Regions from separate parts of the Virgibacillus salarius genome, predicted to be linked through region 2. Evidence: a T-box and tRNA genes for the amino acid it is inferred to sense, from the RefSeq annotation. Region 2 holds a T-box; the other holds one or more tRNA genes.
The links. A T-box is a leader RNA that pairs with one kind of tRNA and senses whether it is charged. The one in region 2 lies ahead of ABDZ84_RS01980 (methionine--tRNA ligase), so its partner is inferred to be a tRNA-Met.
Positions count from the first base shown of each region.

Region 1: it has a tRNA-Met gene. The T-box ahead of ABDZ84_RS01980 (methionine--tRNA ligase) is inferred to sense a tRNA for this amino acid. The anticodon was not compared.

Region 1 is NZ_BAAACY010000050.1:857-10,021, forward strand. It holds gene ABDZ84_RS07105 (putative polysaccharide biosynthesis protein) at 1-925, shown strand, start outside; gene yabN (bifunctional methyltransferase/pyrophosphohydrolase YabN) at 927-2,372, shown strand; gene ABDZ84_RS07115 (RNA-binding S4 domain-containing protein) at 2,379-2,639, shown strand; gene yabP (sporulation protein YabP) at 2,703-3,002, shown strand; gene yabQ (spore cortex biosynthesis protein YabQ) at 2,999-3,598, shown strand; gene ABDZ84_RS07130 (FtsB family cell division protein) at 3,650-3,985, shown strand; gene ABDZ84_RS07135 (S1 domain-containing RNA-binding protein) at 4,088-4,471, shown strand; tRNA gene ABDZ84_RS07140 (tRNA-Met) at 4,849-4,922, opposite strand; gene ABDZ84_RS07145 (hypothetical protein) at 5,507-6,004, shown strand; gene spoIIE (stage II sporulation protein E) at 6,498-8,951, shown strand; gene ABDZ84_RS07155 (VWA domain-containing protein) at 9,050-9,165, shown strand, end outside.
Region 2 is NZ_BAAACY010000010.1:13,101-22,265, reverse strand. It holds gene ABDZ84_RS01985 (HesA/MoeB/ThiF family protein) at 1-626, opposite strand, end outside; partial or broken gene ABDZ84_RS01980 (methionine--tRNA ligase) at 876-1,751, opposite strand; T-box leader at 1,738-2,002, opposite strand; gene ABDZ84_RS01975 (NUDIX hydrolase) at 2,279-2,734, opposite strand; gene ABDZ84_RS01970 (metallophosphoesterase family protein) at 2,958-3,665, opposite strand; gene ABDZ84_RS01965 (AraC family transcriptional regulator) at 3,789-4,676, opposite strand; gene ABDZ84_RS01960 (DMT family transporter) at 4,795-5,709, shown strand; gene ABDZ84_RS01955 (VOC family protein) at 5,862-6,257, opposite strand; gene ABDZ84_RS01950 (MerR family DNA-binding transcriptional regulator) at 6,456-6,539, opposite strand; gene ABDZ84_RS01945 (lysozyme inhibitor LprI family protein) at 6,673-7,290, opposite strand; gene ABDZ84_RS01940 (pentapeptide repeat-containing protein) at 7,824-8,546, opposite strand; gene ABDZ84_RS01935 (PadR family transcriptional regulator) at 8,539-8,892, opposite strand.

The DNA of each region.
Region 1 (9,165 bases), on a different contig from region 2:
ATTTAACATCCCTTGGAATTATTACGTGCGGACCATTCTTATATTAGGTGTTGCAGCAGCGTTAAATCATATGGTCTTATTAGTTATTCAATTTGCCGATACATTCACAGTTATTCCAAGTCTACTAAAGGCTGGTTTATCGAAAGAAGCAGCAATGGAGGCGAAGGGTATCTTTGACCGTGGACAACCATTAATCCAGCTTGGAACTATACTTGGTTCATCCTTTGCGTTAGCTTTAATTCCTACTATATCAAAGAAAAAGCTAAAAAATGATCCAATTACCTTTTATAGTTATATACGTGGTGCTTTATTATTTAGTATCTATCTAGCTGTTGGAGCAACGATTGGGTTGATCACTATTTTTCCTGAAGTAAATCGGCTACTTTTTCAGGATAACCAGAGTACAGGAAATTTGCAGCTATTAATGATTTCCATATTACTAAGCTCAATTTCTATAACAGCGGCAGCGGTTTTGCAAGGTCTTGGCTTTATAAAGCGCATTGCTGGGTTTATTCTTATAGCTTTTTTTGTCAAATGGATAGCTAATCAAGTGCTGATCCCTTGGCTGGGAATAACAGGTAGTGCGGTGGCAACGATTATCTCCTTACTTGTGTTATGTATGATTGTATTACGAGAGCTAAGAAGGAAGCTTCCCCATTTAAACCTTTTGAAATTTCTTCAGTGGCGTCCGCTATTTGTAGCTATTAGTGCGATGGCATTGTTTGTCTTATGTGGTCATTTTATTATCCTGCCTTGGCTAAATATATCTCGTATCGGCTTGTTGGTATATGTCGTTTTTATCTCAATTATGGGGGCAGCTCTATATGGCTATTGTTTAATAAAGTTACGAGCATTTTCTGAGCAGGAACTACGAATGCTACCGTTTCGTACGTTCTTGATGAAACTACAAAGCAGGAGGAAATAATATGAATAAAATTGAAATTATAGGATTGGGAGCGGGCGATCTGGAGCAGCTTTCATTTGGTATATATAAAAAGCTATCACATGCGAAAGAAGCGGTCTATACACGGACTTTAGACCATCCAGCTGTCAAAGCTTTGCAAGAAGAAGGCGTACGTTTTCTTTCTTTTGATAGTATTTATGAAGCGGAAAGTCAATTTGATAATGTTTATTCAAGTATTGTAAGCCTTCTTTTACAGAAAGCAGCGAAGCAGAATGTTATCTATACAGTTCCTGGACATCCAATGCTTGCAGAAAAGACGGTTCAATTATTACTCCAACAACAGGAAGTAGAGGTTGAAATTGTAGGCGGACATAGCTATTTGGATGATCTATTTACTGCACTGCAAATCGATCCAATTGAAGGTTTTCAGTTCATAGATGGTACATCATTTGAACGAGATCAATTGAATTATCGAAATCACCTTATTTTCTGTCAGGTGTATGATCGTTTTATTGCTTCCGATGTTAAACTAACATTACTAGAAGACTTACCAGCTGATTATCCTATTACAATTGTTGAAGCTGCCGGCAGTAAAGATGAAGCCAAAAAAACTATTTCTTTAGAGGAACTGGATCATGCAATGGATATAAGTAATTTAACAAGTATTTATATTCCGCCAGCACCGGATAATGTTCTTCATCATAGCTTTGAACAACTACGTAAGGTTATTCGAATATTGCGTAGCCCGGAAGGTTGTCCGTGGGATAAAGAACAGACACATGAAACATTACGTGAGTATGCCATTGAAGAGGTCTATGAGCTACTGGATGCTATTGATCAAGCGGATGATGAAGGAATTGTTGAGGAGCTTGGAGATGTGTTACTCCAAGTCATGCTCCATAGTCAAATTGGTGAAGATGATGGCTATTTTACAGTAGATGACGTTATTCGATCGATTACGAATAAAATGATACATCGACATCCTCATGTGTTTAAGGATGCTACGGTAGATACAGTAGATGAAGTGTACAAAAATTGGGACGAGCTGAAGCAGGAAGAGAAAGGGAATGTGCGTAAATCTATATTGGATGGTGTAGCAAAACAACTTCCGTCACTGGCGAAGGCTTATCAACTCCAAAAGAAAGCCGCGAAGATAGGGTTTGATTGGGAAAACTCGGTAGATATTTGGGCTAAACTTGATGAGGAGTTAAACGAATTTAAAGAAGCGGTGCAAAAGAATGAAAATGTAGAAATGGAAAAAGAGTTTGGAGATATTCTATTTGTACTTGCGAACCTATCTAGGTACTATAAAATTAATCCAGAGGTAGCGCTAAATCGTACAAATGCAAAATTTCAATCTCGCTTTTCCTATATTGAGCAACAATTAGAGAAAAGACAAATCGATATTCAGCATGCAACTTTAGAAGAAATGGATGCATTATGGGACAAGGCGAAAGAAGGGGAGTAAAATTCAATGAGATTAGATAAATTCTTAAAGGTTTCTCGATTAATCAAACGGCGAACATTAGCTAAAGAAGTAGCGGACCAAGGAAGAATTACGATTAACGGTAACCAAGCAAAGGCATCATCAACAGTTACAGCTGGAGATGAGCTTACCATTAAATTTGGTCAGAAACTTGTAACGATTAAGATCAATAATTTGAAAGAAACTGTTAGAAAAGAAGAAGCAGAAACATTGTATACCGTTTTAAAAGAAGAGAAATTAAATAATTAGGTTACACAGTTCTATACTTGTCCCTCCTTTCATAAAGTAATAATGATAAGGAGGGCTATTACGATGAATTATTATGAGAATAAGGAAAATATAACACGTGTGCAAACGGATCATTCTGTAAAAGTTAATAATCGAAAAAATTTAGAAATAACAGGTGTCAAAGAAGTAGATAGCTTTGATAACGAGGAGTTTCTATTGGAGACAGTTATGGGTTATCTGATTGTCCGCGGGCAAAATTTACATCTAAAAAACCTTGATGTAAATGAAGGGTTAGTAACCATAAAAGGAAAAATATATGAGCTTTCCTATGTAGATGAGCAGCAGGAGAAAGCTAAAGGGTTCTTTAGCAAGTTATTTAAATGAGCTTAAGTACGCAATTCCTCACAATGATTACTATGATTACAGGCGGATTTTATCTTGGTTTAATTCAGGATACATTTCGTCGATTTACACCATATTGGAAAAATAGAAGAATCCTGACTTATGTTATGGAAATTTGCTTTTGGTTAATGCAGACAATGCTATTATTTTATGTTTTATTCCGGGTAAATGGTGGTGAACTAAGGTTCTATATATTTGCTGCTTGTTTATTGGGGTTTGCCTTTTATCAGGTTGCTGCTGCAAACGTATATAGAAAAGTACTGGAGCAGATCATTCGTATTATTGCGGCAGTTTATCGATTTTTTGAAAATATAGTACAAGCTCTTATCATATCTCCAATTACGTGGATCGTGAAACTTATATATACCTTTATTGTTTGGCTATGTAAAGTTGTTGGTACGATTCTTCTTTTTATTTTAACTGTAATCATTACGCCAATTAAGTGGATAATTCAAGCTATATACGGACTATTGCCTAAAAAAGTTCAATTATTTCTTTTTAAAATAGCAGGATTTTATAGTAAAATGAAGAATATATGTATAAAAGTAGTGAAGTATGTTAGGTTTAAGAGGAGGTAACGAGCTTTGGCTTCAGACAAACAAACAGTAACGAGATTAGATTCTAATTATATGCAGCAATATGATGCTTACATAGAAAGGCAGAGACGGAAGAAGAAGCGGCTAATTCGCCGGCTTGTGTTATTTTCTCTGATTGCAGTAATAGCAATAGGGACCATGGCGACGTACCATTTTAAACAACGTGTACTTCATGCAGAAAAGACGGAAGAATATCAAGCCTTACAAAAGGAATTGACAAGCTTAGAAAAGCAAGAAGCCAATTTGCAAGAGGAAGTAGAGCTTTTAAATGATGAGGATTATGTATTGCAAATTGCTAGAACAAATTATTTCTTCTCTAAAGAGGGCGAATTAATTTTCAAACTTCCCGATGAGAAGCCATCATATTGACACACTTTTGTCTGCTTGGCTATAATATAGTAGTAAGCTAATGGTGCATCATTGTGACCATATATTAGTTTCTTAAAAATTCTAAGGAGGAGCATTTTTTTTATGTCAATTGAAGTAGGCAGCAAGCTGCAAGGAAAGGTAACTGGTATCACTAATTTCGGGGCCTTTGTAGAGCTTGAACAAGGTACTACTGGGCTTGTTCACATTAGTGAGGTTGCTGACAACTATGTGAAAGACATTAACGATCACCTTTCTGTTGGAGATGAAGTGAAGGTGAAAGTTATTAATGTCGAGAAGGACGGGAAGATTGGCTTGTCTATAAAAAAAGCAATAGATAAACCAAAACGTCAGCGAGATAACCGTGAACGGACGGAGTCTTTTGAGTCAAAAATGAATCGCTTCCTTAAGGATTCTGAGGACCGTCTTGCCTCTTTGAAGAAGCACACGGAATCCAAACGCGGGGGTCGAGGTGCTAAGAGAGGATAGCAGTTGCTGTCTATACAATAATGCTCTATATATAAATACGACAAAAAGAGAGGTTGGAACTTTTATGTTCCAACCTCTCTTTTTAATTGTTTAGGAAAATACCGGAAAATATAAAATTTGCCCATGTGGATCCATATGGGCGTGTTGAGTTGCAGCAGCTCCAGCGCCCAGAAACGAGGGCGACTTCACGAATTGCCCTAATCTAAGTCGTCATCGGCTCGCAAGCTCACCGTGATTCCTTTATCTTTGTTGACTCGCTCCAGTCGCTACGTTTCTAATCGGACGCTTACGCTTTTGTTCTGATTTTATAGTGTAAGGTAGACCGATATAACAAAAAAACCTGCTGCTTTGCTTATGCAACAGGTTTTACTAAATAATGGCGGCGGAGGGGATCGAACCCCCGACCTCACGGGTATGAACCGTACGCTCTCGCCAGCTGAGCTACACCGCCAAATAAGCCAACAGAAAATATAATACAGCAGGTTTAAGACTCTGTCAATAGCTTTCTTATAAGAAAATCGAAAGAATCACAGGCAATATAAGTAATTTAATTAAGAGCCCTGCCCAAATCGACTTACACAATAGAGAATACAAATAGTAAAGAATACGGTACTTTAATATTTAATAAGCTTGGTTTTTTACAAATAACTATCTCCGTTATGATAAAATGAAAAAGCATTGTACGATATAGGAAAGGATGAGGCTGAGACAAAACTAATGAAGAAACAATAAAAAACGAACAATGTTTAGTCGAAGTCAATTATCTTTTCGTTTTTTGTTTAGAATCATTCATTTAGCACCTGAAATAAGCGAGACTCCGGCGGGAACAACACGAGTCCGAAGATCCACTTGGTAACGTGTTTTTCTTTACCAAGTTAGCTTAGGCCGTGCCCACGGAAAGAGCGTATATCTTCACGGTGCGGCGATGATACTCCTATTGATAACATGATTATTCGTGTTTTGAGTAAAGAAGTTGTGTTTTGCCCCAGCCTCTTTCCATTATTAAACTGAACGGAGAAATGAGGTAACACTACGTTGAAGAAAGAAATAAGGAATAGACTAATAATTTTAATTGTACTTGCTTTTCTTCCTATCTTATTTCTAACTATTGATTATAAGCTAGATGTAGAAAATAACTATATAAATAGTTTGTTTTTTGTTATAGCAACTTTGATTGTAACAATGACAATATATGTCATTTTAAGCTTAATTATTAAAAAGTATCCTTCCCTATTTGAAAAAGGAATATGGAACAACCCCTTCCATACTTTAATGATAGGAACCCTTATTTTATTTGTTTTTATCCTAGTAGCTGTGTTGAGTGTAAATAATTTAGATTTCAGTCCAACGATGAATAAGGGATTAACATTTATAATGGCTTATCCTGTTGTCTTTGTTTTAATTTTAATGATAGATTCTTTTTATAAAGGTGTATTCAATATCGTAAGGGAAAGACGTTTATTTATCAGCTCTATATCGGTAGTTTTTATTCTAGCTATAATGATTTTATTTGGTTCATTAAGTAATATGTAACTAAAGCAATATCGTTTTTTCTATAATTATTAAGTGCGTTAATCTATCAAGTAAATTCAGTTAGACTTTATTTCAAGCCAGAAATAATAGGCCATTCATTTCTCAATGCTTTAATTAAATTCCAGTCTGACCACGATTTTCCTACGTAATCTATATCGTAACGATATCACCAACTATGTAATAAAACTCGAAAACTGCTTTATTTTTCGATAAATAGAGGATGTTTAGTTAGAAAGGTTCAGAATTCGCCAAAACTTTTTACATAAGGCAATAGGTGAAAATGCCTTCACTTGCTGGATAAAGTAATGGACGATTCAATACCTACTGGCATTCGTTTTTGTGCTGTTTTAATCCTTCCACACGCGTGTTCGTGTTGAAACCTGTTTGAAGAATAGAAAGTCGTCGAACGATTCTTATGAAACGCTCTCTTGTTTTGACAAAAATAGAAGGCATATTGTGATTTAATGATATGCACAAAGAGGGAGTGGTAGTTATGATGGATTCAATTTCAAGAATGGAACCGAAAGTATTGGGAGCAGAAAGATCAAAACAAATGGACAAGCTCCGAAACCGGCTATATGCAAAGATGAAAGGGGTATTGCTGGAAAGAGGATGGCTTTTTTATATGATCGGTTTTTTATTGGGACGAGCTGTGATTCTATCCGTTGTCTCTCCTTTTGCAGTTGCTTTTTTAGCTACAATTTGGCTTGTCCATAAGGAAAAAACATTAAAAACCATACTTGCTGTGCTATTGGGTGCTTTAAGCTATTCTGTAAATCATAGTATCTTTATCGCTCTGGCCATACTGGTTTTTGTCTTTATGGGTGGTTTATTTAAGCAGGCGAAGAATCAACAGATGCTTATCCCGTTATTTGTATTTTTATCTACGATAGCAACAAGGTTATTTCAGTATTCCATTAGTCAACAGCTATCTGCTTATGACTGGATGCTGGTTTTCGTAGAAGGAGTATTAGGAACCGTATTAGTATTAATTTTTATGCAGAGCATTCCATTATTATCACCAAAAAGATATAACCCCGCATTAAAGAATGAAGAGATCGTATGTATGATCATACTCATTGCCTCTATACTTACTGGTACGATTGGCTGGGAGTTTTATGGGGCTTCCTTCGAGCAGATATTCTCTCGCTATTTTGTGCTCATTTTAGCATATGTCGGTGGGGCCGCGATTGGCTCAACAGTCGGCGTGGTTGCTGGACTCATCTTGTCTCTAGCAAATGTAGCAAACCTTTATCAAATGAGCTTACTCGCTTTTTCAGGTCTCTTAGGAGGACTATTAAAAGAAGGTAGGAAACCAGGCGTTGCTGTTGGCCTATTTGTTGGAACGTTTTTAATTGGAATCTACGGCGATGCGAACCAGTTAGTCCCATCGATCATCGAGTCATCCATTGCTATTTTAATCTTCTTGCTTACACCTGCTAGCTGGTTTAGAAAACTTTCAAGGTTCATACCTGGAACAGAAGAATATACGAATGAACAGGAACAATATTTACAAAAGGTGCGAAATGTAACCGCTAAACGTGTTGAACAATTTTCAGATGTTTTTCAAGCTTTGTCTAAGAGCTTTACCATCACAGATGGTCCGAGCGAAGATGATCAAGAGTCAAGAAGAGAAACCGATTACTTTTTAAGTCAAGTAACGGAGAAAACCTGTCAAAATTGCTTTATGAAGGAAAGGTGTTGGCAAAAACAATTTGATAAAACATATACATTAATGGAACAAATGAAAGAAGATATGGGGGAAAACGGAAAACCAAGCAGGAAAACAGCACGTGAGTTTGAAAATTATTGTGTGAAGCCTCAAAAAGTTGTTGATGTAATGAAGGAGGAGATGTCTTACTTTGAAGCCAATCAAAAATTAAAACAACAAGTATTAGAAAGTAAAAAACTTGTAGCTGATCAATTGCAAGGAGTTTCGGAGGTGATGGAGGATTTCGCAAAGGAAATATTAAAGGAACGGCAGCATCATGAACAACAAGAAATGCAGATTGTACATGCGTTGAAGCAAATGGGGATTGAACTGGAAAAGCTAGAAATTTATCGCTTAGATAAAGGAAACGTAGATATTGAAATGACATTAACCTTTTATGAATATCATGGTGAAGGTTCTAAACTGATTGCCCCTGTATTGTCTGATATTTTGAAAGAGATTGTTGTTGTGAAACAGGAAGAAATTGCCCCATTTCCAAATGGGTATAGTTATTTAGCGTTTGGTTCAGCAAGAGAATTTGTCGTTGAGACAGGTGCTGCTAATGCTGCGAAAGGTGGAGGGCTTGTATCTGGAGATAGTTATACAACCATAGAGCTTGGTGCAGGGAAATACGCTATGGCTATTAGTGATGGTATGGGCAATGGTTTAAGGGCTCAGGAGGAGAGCGTTGAGACATTAAGGTTGCTTCAACAAATTTTACAGACTGGAATACCAGAAAAAGTAGCGATTAAATCGATCAACTCAATTTTATCGCTACGATCTACAGATGAGATGTTTGCTACACTCGATTTGGCGGTAATTGACTTACACAATGCTTTCGTTCGCTTTTTAAAAATAGGCTCAACACCTAGCTTTATTAAACGGGGAGATCAATTAATTAAAGTGGAAGCTAGTAATCTCCCTATGGGGATTATTCAGGAGTTTGATGTAGATATTGTTAGTGAACAGTTAATGTCGGAAGATTTATTGATTATGATGAGTGATGGTATTTTTGATGGGCCAAAGCACGTGGAAAATACGGATGTATGGTTAAAACGAAAAATAAGAGAAATGAAGACCGACGATCCTCAGGAAATTGCTGATTTAGTTTTAGAAGAAGTTATTCGCACTAGGTCGGGAGAAATTGAGGATGATATGACCGTGGTAGTTGCTAAAGTAATGAAGAATATACCTAAATGGACTTCTGTACCAATTTATCATGATCAAGCTCAGTGAAGGATATAGTACGTATTTACCTTCCATCCTAACTAGACCATGTATAGATCACATAAAAAGTGGTGAAGATGGTATTAATAGTTGGGAGGTAGATGACGTTGAGAAAAGGTACACTGAAGCAAATCTTGTTAATTACAGATGGATGCTCAAACAAAGGAGAAGATCCTTCGGCTACAGCTTCTTTGGCTTATCAACAAGGAATCACTGTAAATGT
Region 2 (9,165 bases):
ATAAGAGCAGGGAATATGTTTACGTTTGGATTAATACTTCTTAACTTCATCTCCATAACTTTTATTTTTTCTCTACCTATATCTTCAGTAGTGTAAAGTAATTGTCTTGTTATATTATGTCGCTCTACTCGATCATAGTCTACTAATTTAATATTTCCAATTCCGGCCATTACTAGTGAAGTAGCCATCCAACTACCTATGCCTCCAATTCCAATAATTGCTACAGTAGATTCCTTTATATTCTTTTGTAATTCCCAAGGAGAACTTAAATCACAGTAATCACTCCATAAGTCCACTTGCCTTGAATATCTTTCTAATTCTTCAGTAGTAAACTGTTCTCTTATTGGATCATTGGTATTTTCGATAATTCCTTCTTTTAATAACAGTTCTGTACACTCCTCTAATTCTTTATATGTAAATTGCTGAAAATTGAGATTAATCTTTAAAAAAATATCCAAAAGTGGCTTAGTCCCATCCATTAATAATATAGATTTCAAAATACATTCATTCTCAATTTCAAAAACTTTATGACAAGAAGTAGAATAAAAAACAAAGTGAATTCTTTTAGTATTTTTTTCTTTAAAAACACCTACACTAGATTTGATCATTGGATATATATTCTTCAACTCATTTGTCCTCCTTATAAAATGAGCACACCACATAAATTTGGTGTGCCCATTTTCTCTGCCAAAATAGTTAGCAAGAACCATTTTTCGCATCGCCTTCTAGTACAAATTCAGCTATTTTTTTCATATGTAACCCTCCTTTCTCCTACTACTTATATCATAAATCATTATTCTGAATATTTGTATTGATAAAATTAATCGAATAAATAGAATTAAAGTTAAATACAACATAAAATTTTATAAACTTTTTTTACTGGCTGCATAATATCCGGAAACAGCTTCGATCCATACATAAATCTTCTTCTCCTCATATCCCTTTACTGGAACTGGAACACCTATTGGTAAATCTCTTGAAACTCCTCGATTGGGCAATCCTTCCATTAAATATCTTTCCGATAATTGAATCGCATTTTCTCTCCATAAGTTCTTCACTTTCGCATTAGTTACGTACTGCTGTAGTTCTTTTTGGAATGCACTTAACTTAAAATAGAAATGTTCTGTCTGTTTCGTAGTTGGAGAATCACCACAAATCTTACATTTCTTATTTATAAGGTCTAGTGGTTCTAATATTTTTGAGCAGTGGTCACATTGGTCACCACGAGCATCCTGTCCACATTGTGGACAAGTTCCTTCGACAAACCGGTCGGGTAAAAATTGTTCACACCTATTGCAATACGCCTGTTCAATTTCCTTTTTATAGATTTTTCCATTATCAAATAGCTGCAAAAATATATTTTGCACAATTCTATGATGATGGGCACTATCTGTCCTTGTATAGCAATCATAAGTAAAACCCAACTTTTCAAAACACGCACAAAACTCTTTATGATACCTATCAGCAATCTCCTTAGGTGTTACATCTTCTTGCTTTGCTCTAATCGTAATTGGAGTTCCATTGCAATCACTTCCTGATACATAAAGAACATTTTCTCCTTTCATTCTATAATACCGGGCTAAAACGTCACCTGATAATAAACTAGATATGTGGCCTAAATGTAGTGAACCATTGGCATAAGGCCATGCTCCTCCGATAAATACATTCATCTTATTTCCTCCCTTACTATTTTCATCTCTTGAAAATAAAAAACCTCGTCCAAAGACAAAACAACTGTCTAAGGACGAGATTATTCTCGTGTTACCACCTTAATTTGCTAACCACTCACATGATTAGCCTCAATAAGTACGGAACGATAAAGTTCTTATACCCTGACATTTATAACGAGTGCCAAATCTCGTCATAGCCTTACGCTCAATAGAACGTTCAACTATGCAGCTCAGAGACCATATTCAATCAAATAATTCCATGCTTCTTTTCAGCCAACGAAGCTCTCTGTAACGGAATAAAAATGATTTACTCTTCTCATCATTGCTTTTACATTTAACTTATTATTACATTTCATATTCATAAACACAATAGGAAATTATATTTCTACTTTGATCAACAGTACAATTTAACCTCTCCTCAATATTCCACCCAACAGCATTTCACGGCCACTGTATATATGCAAATCTCATATTTAGCATGTAAACTTCAATTACTCTTTTAATAAAATATATTTTATACATCCTTCAGCATCTTACAATAAAAACAATTTATTTTAATAGTAAAATTAATACGTTCATCCACATGCTTATTTAAGAATTGCAGAAACTTAACCAAACACCTTAAAAAACACTTTAAATAGTGAAATTTTAAATCGAGAAACGGTTATTGAATCTTTTATTACTGTATTTTTATGTCTAAGAAAATTTTTAATTTGCTTTCTTCTATTGGGAATCATAAACATAGGTAATTTTTTTGGATGAAACCAATCCACTTTATCTGTTTCAGGACCATTTTTAATTAGCGTACCACCTAGCAATTCCCCTAAAAATATGTGTTGTAAATCATCAAATTGAGGTTGATAATATTCTCCTATTTTTCGTTTAATCGAAATGATATACCCCGTTTCCTCTTTAGCTTCTCGTATAGCACAATTCTCTAAGTGTTCATCTTTTTCTAACATTCCCCCAGGTAAATCCCAGACAGGATAATCCTTTCTCTTCACTAACAATATGTAACCCTTTTTATTAAAAACGATGGTAAAACAGCCTGAAGTTTTTGCCATATCAATTATTGCTCCTTTTTGAAATAAAAATATACATTTTACCATAAATTCAAAATATTTTAACTGGATTATCTTTAGGTTAATAATTTTTTAATCATCTCTTCTAAACTCCCCATTTTCTATAGTGGTGTTAAGAATTTTTTCTCTTCTGCCTCTGTAATTTTAATAAGGAGAAGTTACATCTTGAGTATTTTAGATGAATTAAAAGTAATAACTTATTGAATTATGGACCAATATTTGGAGGGTTTCGTATATGTTCAGCAAAATCTTCTTTATATGGACAGGTACCTTGGAGTATTTCCTTCACAGCTTTTTCTATGTCATACTGCGTTTCCTTATGTTCTATTTCATCATCATGAATAAATAGCCAACAAGCCCCCTTAGCTTTACTCTGTAGACCAACACTACCAGCATTGACTATTCGCCTACCAGCTACTAATCTGTCAAACTGAATATGCGTATGGCCGCATACTATAATATTCGCTTCAGTATCCTTTACCATCTCATTAATTTCTCGTTCATCGGTATCAGCTCTTATTGCTTCTTCGTCATTCCTTGGAGAACCGTGTACAAACAATACATCGCCTAACCCGTTAATAGCCATCCGTTGTCTCTCAGGCAATTCTTTCAAAAAACTCAAGTGCTCCCTTGTTAATTGATCTGCACACCAGTAATTTATTTCTGCTACAAAATCCTGACAGCCATCTTCTATGCTATATCGATGCGCTACCTCTCTATCTGCATTACCCATTATAAATAAAAATGTATCCTTATATCTCATTAAAGTTTCCATGACTTCTCTAGGCTGCGGTCCCCAGACTAAGTCCCCACCAACTATAACTTTTTCAGCCTTTTCATTTGCCACTTCAGTTAAGACAGCTTCTAATGCAACGTTATTACCGTGAATATCATAAATTGCTGCTATTTTCATAACAAATACCTCCACGTATTAACATTTTCAGATACTAGATTAAGATGATAATCAATCATTTTTGCTAAAAGGTATATAGTGCCGTTCACACAAGATATCAATGTTCTTCAACACTCGCGGTCATTAATAGCTATTTTTATATTTTTTATATGCTAATGGTGTCATGTTCATCGATCTGCGAAACTGAGCAATGAAATAGCTTGTGCTATTAAAGCCTACTTCATAGGCAACATCCGTGACATTGGATTCTATTTGTTGTAGTAAAATTAAGCTTTTTTGAATTCGATAATCGGTTACATAATTCAATGGTGTTTTCTTTAAAATTCGTTTGAAATATCTACAACATTCGGATCGACTCAATTGACCAGCACGTGCAATATCGTCTAAAAGAATTTTTTCCGCATAATGTGTGTGTATCCAATTTAACATTTGCTTCATTCGATGACTCTTTAGCTTTTCTACCTGTTCGTACTCTAAATCAAAACCATTTATGATTAAATTTTTCCAAATTATCGTTAGCTGCATGCTAATATCGATTTCATAACATGAGGGCTTTTGTTGTATCAGTTGATTGATGTTTACAATAGCAGCTAAAATATTTTTCTCCCAAACTTCCTCTGTATCCAAGTTAAGGTAAGGCAAATTAGTGGCTTGCGTATACGGACTTACATGGGTTGTATAAAGCTCTTGAGATAAAATAAAATGTGGAGATACATTTAAACAAATATAAATACAGCCCGAATCATTTTCATCTGTTGCCATGTGCAAACACCCACTATTTATAAACAGTCCCTCGCCCTCTCGAACAGTTATTTTTTCTTCATTAACTTGGAAGATTGCTTCTCCTTTTATAATGAGAACAAATTGAATTTCATCATGCCAGTGCAGTGGTATAAAGCCATGTATGTTTTTAGTAATCATCGTTTCGTAACATGCAAGCGGTAATACAACCGTGCGATGTTCCGTTAATTCTTTTAAATTTTGGTCAACGATAAAATTTTTTATTTGCATAGCAAAACCTCAATATAATTATACTTTTTGATTCGATTTACGTATTATTCCAAGAATTCTCCTCTTATTATTATCCATATGATAACACTATTTTTATCATAAAGGTGGAGAATTCATCATGAATAGAGGGAAAGGAATGTTTCTTGTAATAACGGGAGCAGCATTTTGGGGGATTGGTGGCACAGTTGCAAAAAAGCTATTTCAAGAATTCTCTATTGATGTAGATTGGCTTGTTGCGACCAGGTTACTACTGGCTGGTTTATTACTATTAGCAGTTCAATTTTTTGAAAAAGACCGCTCCCAAATAATTACTGTTTGGAAAAACAGAAGGATCGCTATTCATTTACTTATTTTCGGGTTACTTGGTATGCTTGCTGTTCAGTACACATATATGGCTTCGATTGAACATGGCAATGCTGCGGTAGCAACACTATTACAATATTTAGCACCAGTAATGATTATTCTTTATCTCATTTTAAGCAGACAATCTGTTCTAACAAAAAAAGATGTGTTAACTATTTTGCTAGCTTTCGTTGGATGCTTCTTCTTATTAACCAATGGCTCATTCTCACAACTATCTGTACCGTTACTAGCAATCGTTTGGGGTGTTTTATCTGGGATAGCTTTAGCATTTTATACGTTGTATGCCATTCCTTTGCTAAAGCAATACGATTCGCTTGTCATTGTTGGCTGGGCAATGATTATCGGAGGTACTGCATTAAGCTTTATCCACCCACCTTGGGAACTGAACAATAGCAGCTTAACGCTAGAAGCATATTTATATATAGTCTTCGTTATCATTTTCGGAACGATGATTGCATTTTGGTTTTATATAGAAAGTTTACAGAGCCTGTCACCTAAAGAAACGAGTCTTATAGGTAGTATTGAACCCCTAGCAGCTGTTTTAACAACTGTTTTCTGGTTAAAACAACCCTTTGGCATTTACCAATGGGTTGGTACAGCTTGTATCATTATCATGATTTTAATAGTAGCTTTACATAAAGATTCTTCAGCAAAAAATCACGCCGTCTAATTAGAAAAAGCCCCCCAGGATTAACTAGTTTCGTTTTTCGCTGAGAGGGCTTTGCGTCTCTAATCTGAACTAAGTAAACAGGGATATATTCGTTGTTTTTTAGTAACAATTAAGGGGAGCTCAAATTTTCACTAAAGGTAAAGGTCTATTTGTTATTCTTTTCTAGGTTCGAATAAATCAAGATTATTCCCATATAAATCTTTAAATACTACCCCTTTACCTCCTGGTACCCCTTGTATCTCTCCTTGAAAAACTACTCCTCGCTCCTGCAAATCACTAACATCTCTTTCAATATGATCGGATTCAAACATTAGCATGACCGTATCGCCGCCTTGTTTGCCTATCAATTGTTCTTGTTTAGGAGTTTTAGCTTCAGCTAGTTCAATCATGGTTTCGTTACCATTCTCAGGGGAAACAGCAAGATAACGCCACCCTGGTTCGAACTCCTCTTCTTCCCGTACTACAAATCCTAACTTGTTCACGTAAAAATCTTTCGCTTCTTTTAAATCATGGACGAACAATGTCAGTTGAATCGCCTTTTTTATCATAATTATCCTCCTTCTAGCAAATTACTACTAGGTTAGCATAACAACAACCGGCAAACTTCTTTTCAATTGCTCCATATAACTTTTTTTGAGGACATTTACTGACAGTCGATCAATATGTAGACGCTTTAAAAACAAGATTATTTTAATTGCTTCAATTTTGTCATAATCATAATAACGATAATTCGTTTCAACTTCTATTTACGAAGGCTTTAATAAGTCAATTTCATCATAATACCGTAATATTTTAACAGACACATTACATATTTTTGAGAACCTTTCTATGGTATATCATTTTATTCTTTCAATCATTTTAATGTTCTGTATAAATAGTATTAACTATTTATTTTATAATAAACAATATTTTTTAAATTATCATAATTTTCAACGCATTCCCCTTCACGGTAATAATGAAGGGTTATTTCATATAGTCTTCAACTAATTCAAAACACTTTTCTTCGGTAAGATTGTTCTGGACCGTTACATATTCTAACTGTTCCATCGTGCCACCTTTATATTTTAGCGATGCCTCTTTTGCAGTATGATCTCGGTACGCTATCCATTCACGCTGTTCCTTCCTTAGTTGATCCATCTCTTCTTTAGGTAGTTGCTCCTTTAGGGCTCCATAAATTTCATTTAACAATTCATCCCAAATATCGTATGCATCTCCTTCAACTTTTTTCAACGCATATGTTGTATCGTCTATCGGATTTTTTCGCATCTCCTCCACTTCATTCTTCGTATCATTTAATTTCTTAAGGTACTGATCCTTCAAACTAGCTGTATCTTTTGCTGGTACATTGTTTGTTGTATCTCCCTTTTCATCGGTACCATTACTTCCAGTATCTGTGTTCGTATTGTTGGTATTTGTGTCATTATCTGTCGAAGCTGCACTTGCAGAATCGTCATTTGTATTTTGACTAGAGTTTTTATTTGGTGACTGATTGTCCAATGTAGACTCGTCAGATGAGGTTCCACAAGCAGTCAATATTACTAAAACTACTGTTAACATGCCTAATAAGAATTTGCGTTTCATTGAAATACTACCTTTCTTCTCATTATTCTTCCTCGTGACTATATTTAATTTATCAAAAAAGATGCTCTTCTTAAATTAATCTACCTAGAACTTTCCCGAAAGCCATTCATTTTTGTTTTTGTAACCTATTGAATTTGGTTTACTTTGTTCAACTCTACTAATTCAATGGCTTCCATTATTTAACCCCCGTCACATATTAAATCCTATTACTGAAGTATCTGGTTATCACTATTTAACAATCTTCGTTATGTTTTTTTATTTTATCATATTTTAAAATTACTTATGATCTAGATCTATCCTTACACTTCTCATTTCAATTAAATTCAACTTGGATTGATATTGATTTTAGGATTGAATCTAAATAAGTACTATTGCTCACTCTCTTCTTTTTCCTCCCTCTTTCTTCTTTAGACTATACCAACTTTTTAACAGAAAAAACTATAACAATAAGGTAACCACTTCATGATCCCCAACCATTAGAAAAGGAACGAGGTCTAATAACCCCCGTTCCAACTAATGATGCTTTATTTAGTTTAAATTACTGTAACATTGGTCAAATCTGCTTTATTCTTCTTCAGTACTGCATATGTTACCTTATCCATTGTTGCACCATCAAAATTTGCTTTGTTACAAGCGTATGCATACTTGAACGAAGCATTTTTAAATACAGCATTTTTAAAATTCGTACCCTTTAATCCCGAACTATAAAAATTTGTACCATTGAAAATTTGATTTTCGAATGGAACACCCGATAAATCAGAATAGCTTAAATCTGTATTATTCAACTTGGCATGTTTAAAACTTGTCTTGGATAAATCCGACTTTGATAATTTAGCTCCTGTAAGATTTGCACCATCGAATATTACATTCCTTAAATCACAAACGATAAATGAGCTATAAGATAAATTGGCTTCAGTAAAATCGGCATCTCTTAGATCGCTTTTGCTAAACTCTGCTTTTTTTAAACTTACCCCTAAATCAGCTTCACGAAGATCCATTTTAGTGAAATCCATTTCCTTTTCCTGCTGCTGGAGCATAGTTTGCTTTTCTGCATTAGAATCCAACATTTCGGATATATCCCCAATAGATTTTATCGTCATGCTAAAAGCAGTTTCATCATCATGTCCCTGTTCTCTTAAATCATTTAATTTCTCTTGCAAATTATTCATTAATTCTTCTTTTAATTCCTTAACTGAGTTTGTCTCCACATAAGGTGAAAACTCATTATCCAGATATTTACTTAACTTTTCATTCATTTCCATATCCACCCTTCTCTAATAATTGATCTAATATTCGTTTAGTGTTCTCCCAGTTCCTTATATTTTCGATATACGTGTCTTTCCCTTTTTCTGTAATTTTATAATATTTCCTTCTTCCACCAGAGGTCTCATCTCCCCAGTAGGACACGATATGGCCATCTTTTTCAAGCCTTTTCAGACTTGAATACATGGTAGCCTCTTTTAATTCATATTCCCCAGCTGAGTTCTCTACTATTAATTTGGTTATTTTATACCCATATTTATCTCCAGTCATCAACAGGTTCAAAATTATTGTATCGGTATGTCCTCTTAGTAGATCCGAGGAAACTTTCTTATTTACCATATTCACACCTCCTATACCATACCTACAATACTTCTAACTTCAGTGTATTGGCAGTTGTATCGTTGATCATCGCCCCACTTCCTTATAATTATAATATACATCATATTACTATGATCGTCAATGTATTTTTACGATAATTATACTTTTACGATTAAAATGATGTCTCGATATAGGAAACTATAAAAGATCCTTCCCAGACTAAATCGTCCTACATCTCTCCTTAATCAGAGATTCCCCCTATTGTTAACCTAAAGTCAGTGTACTAAGTTTTCA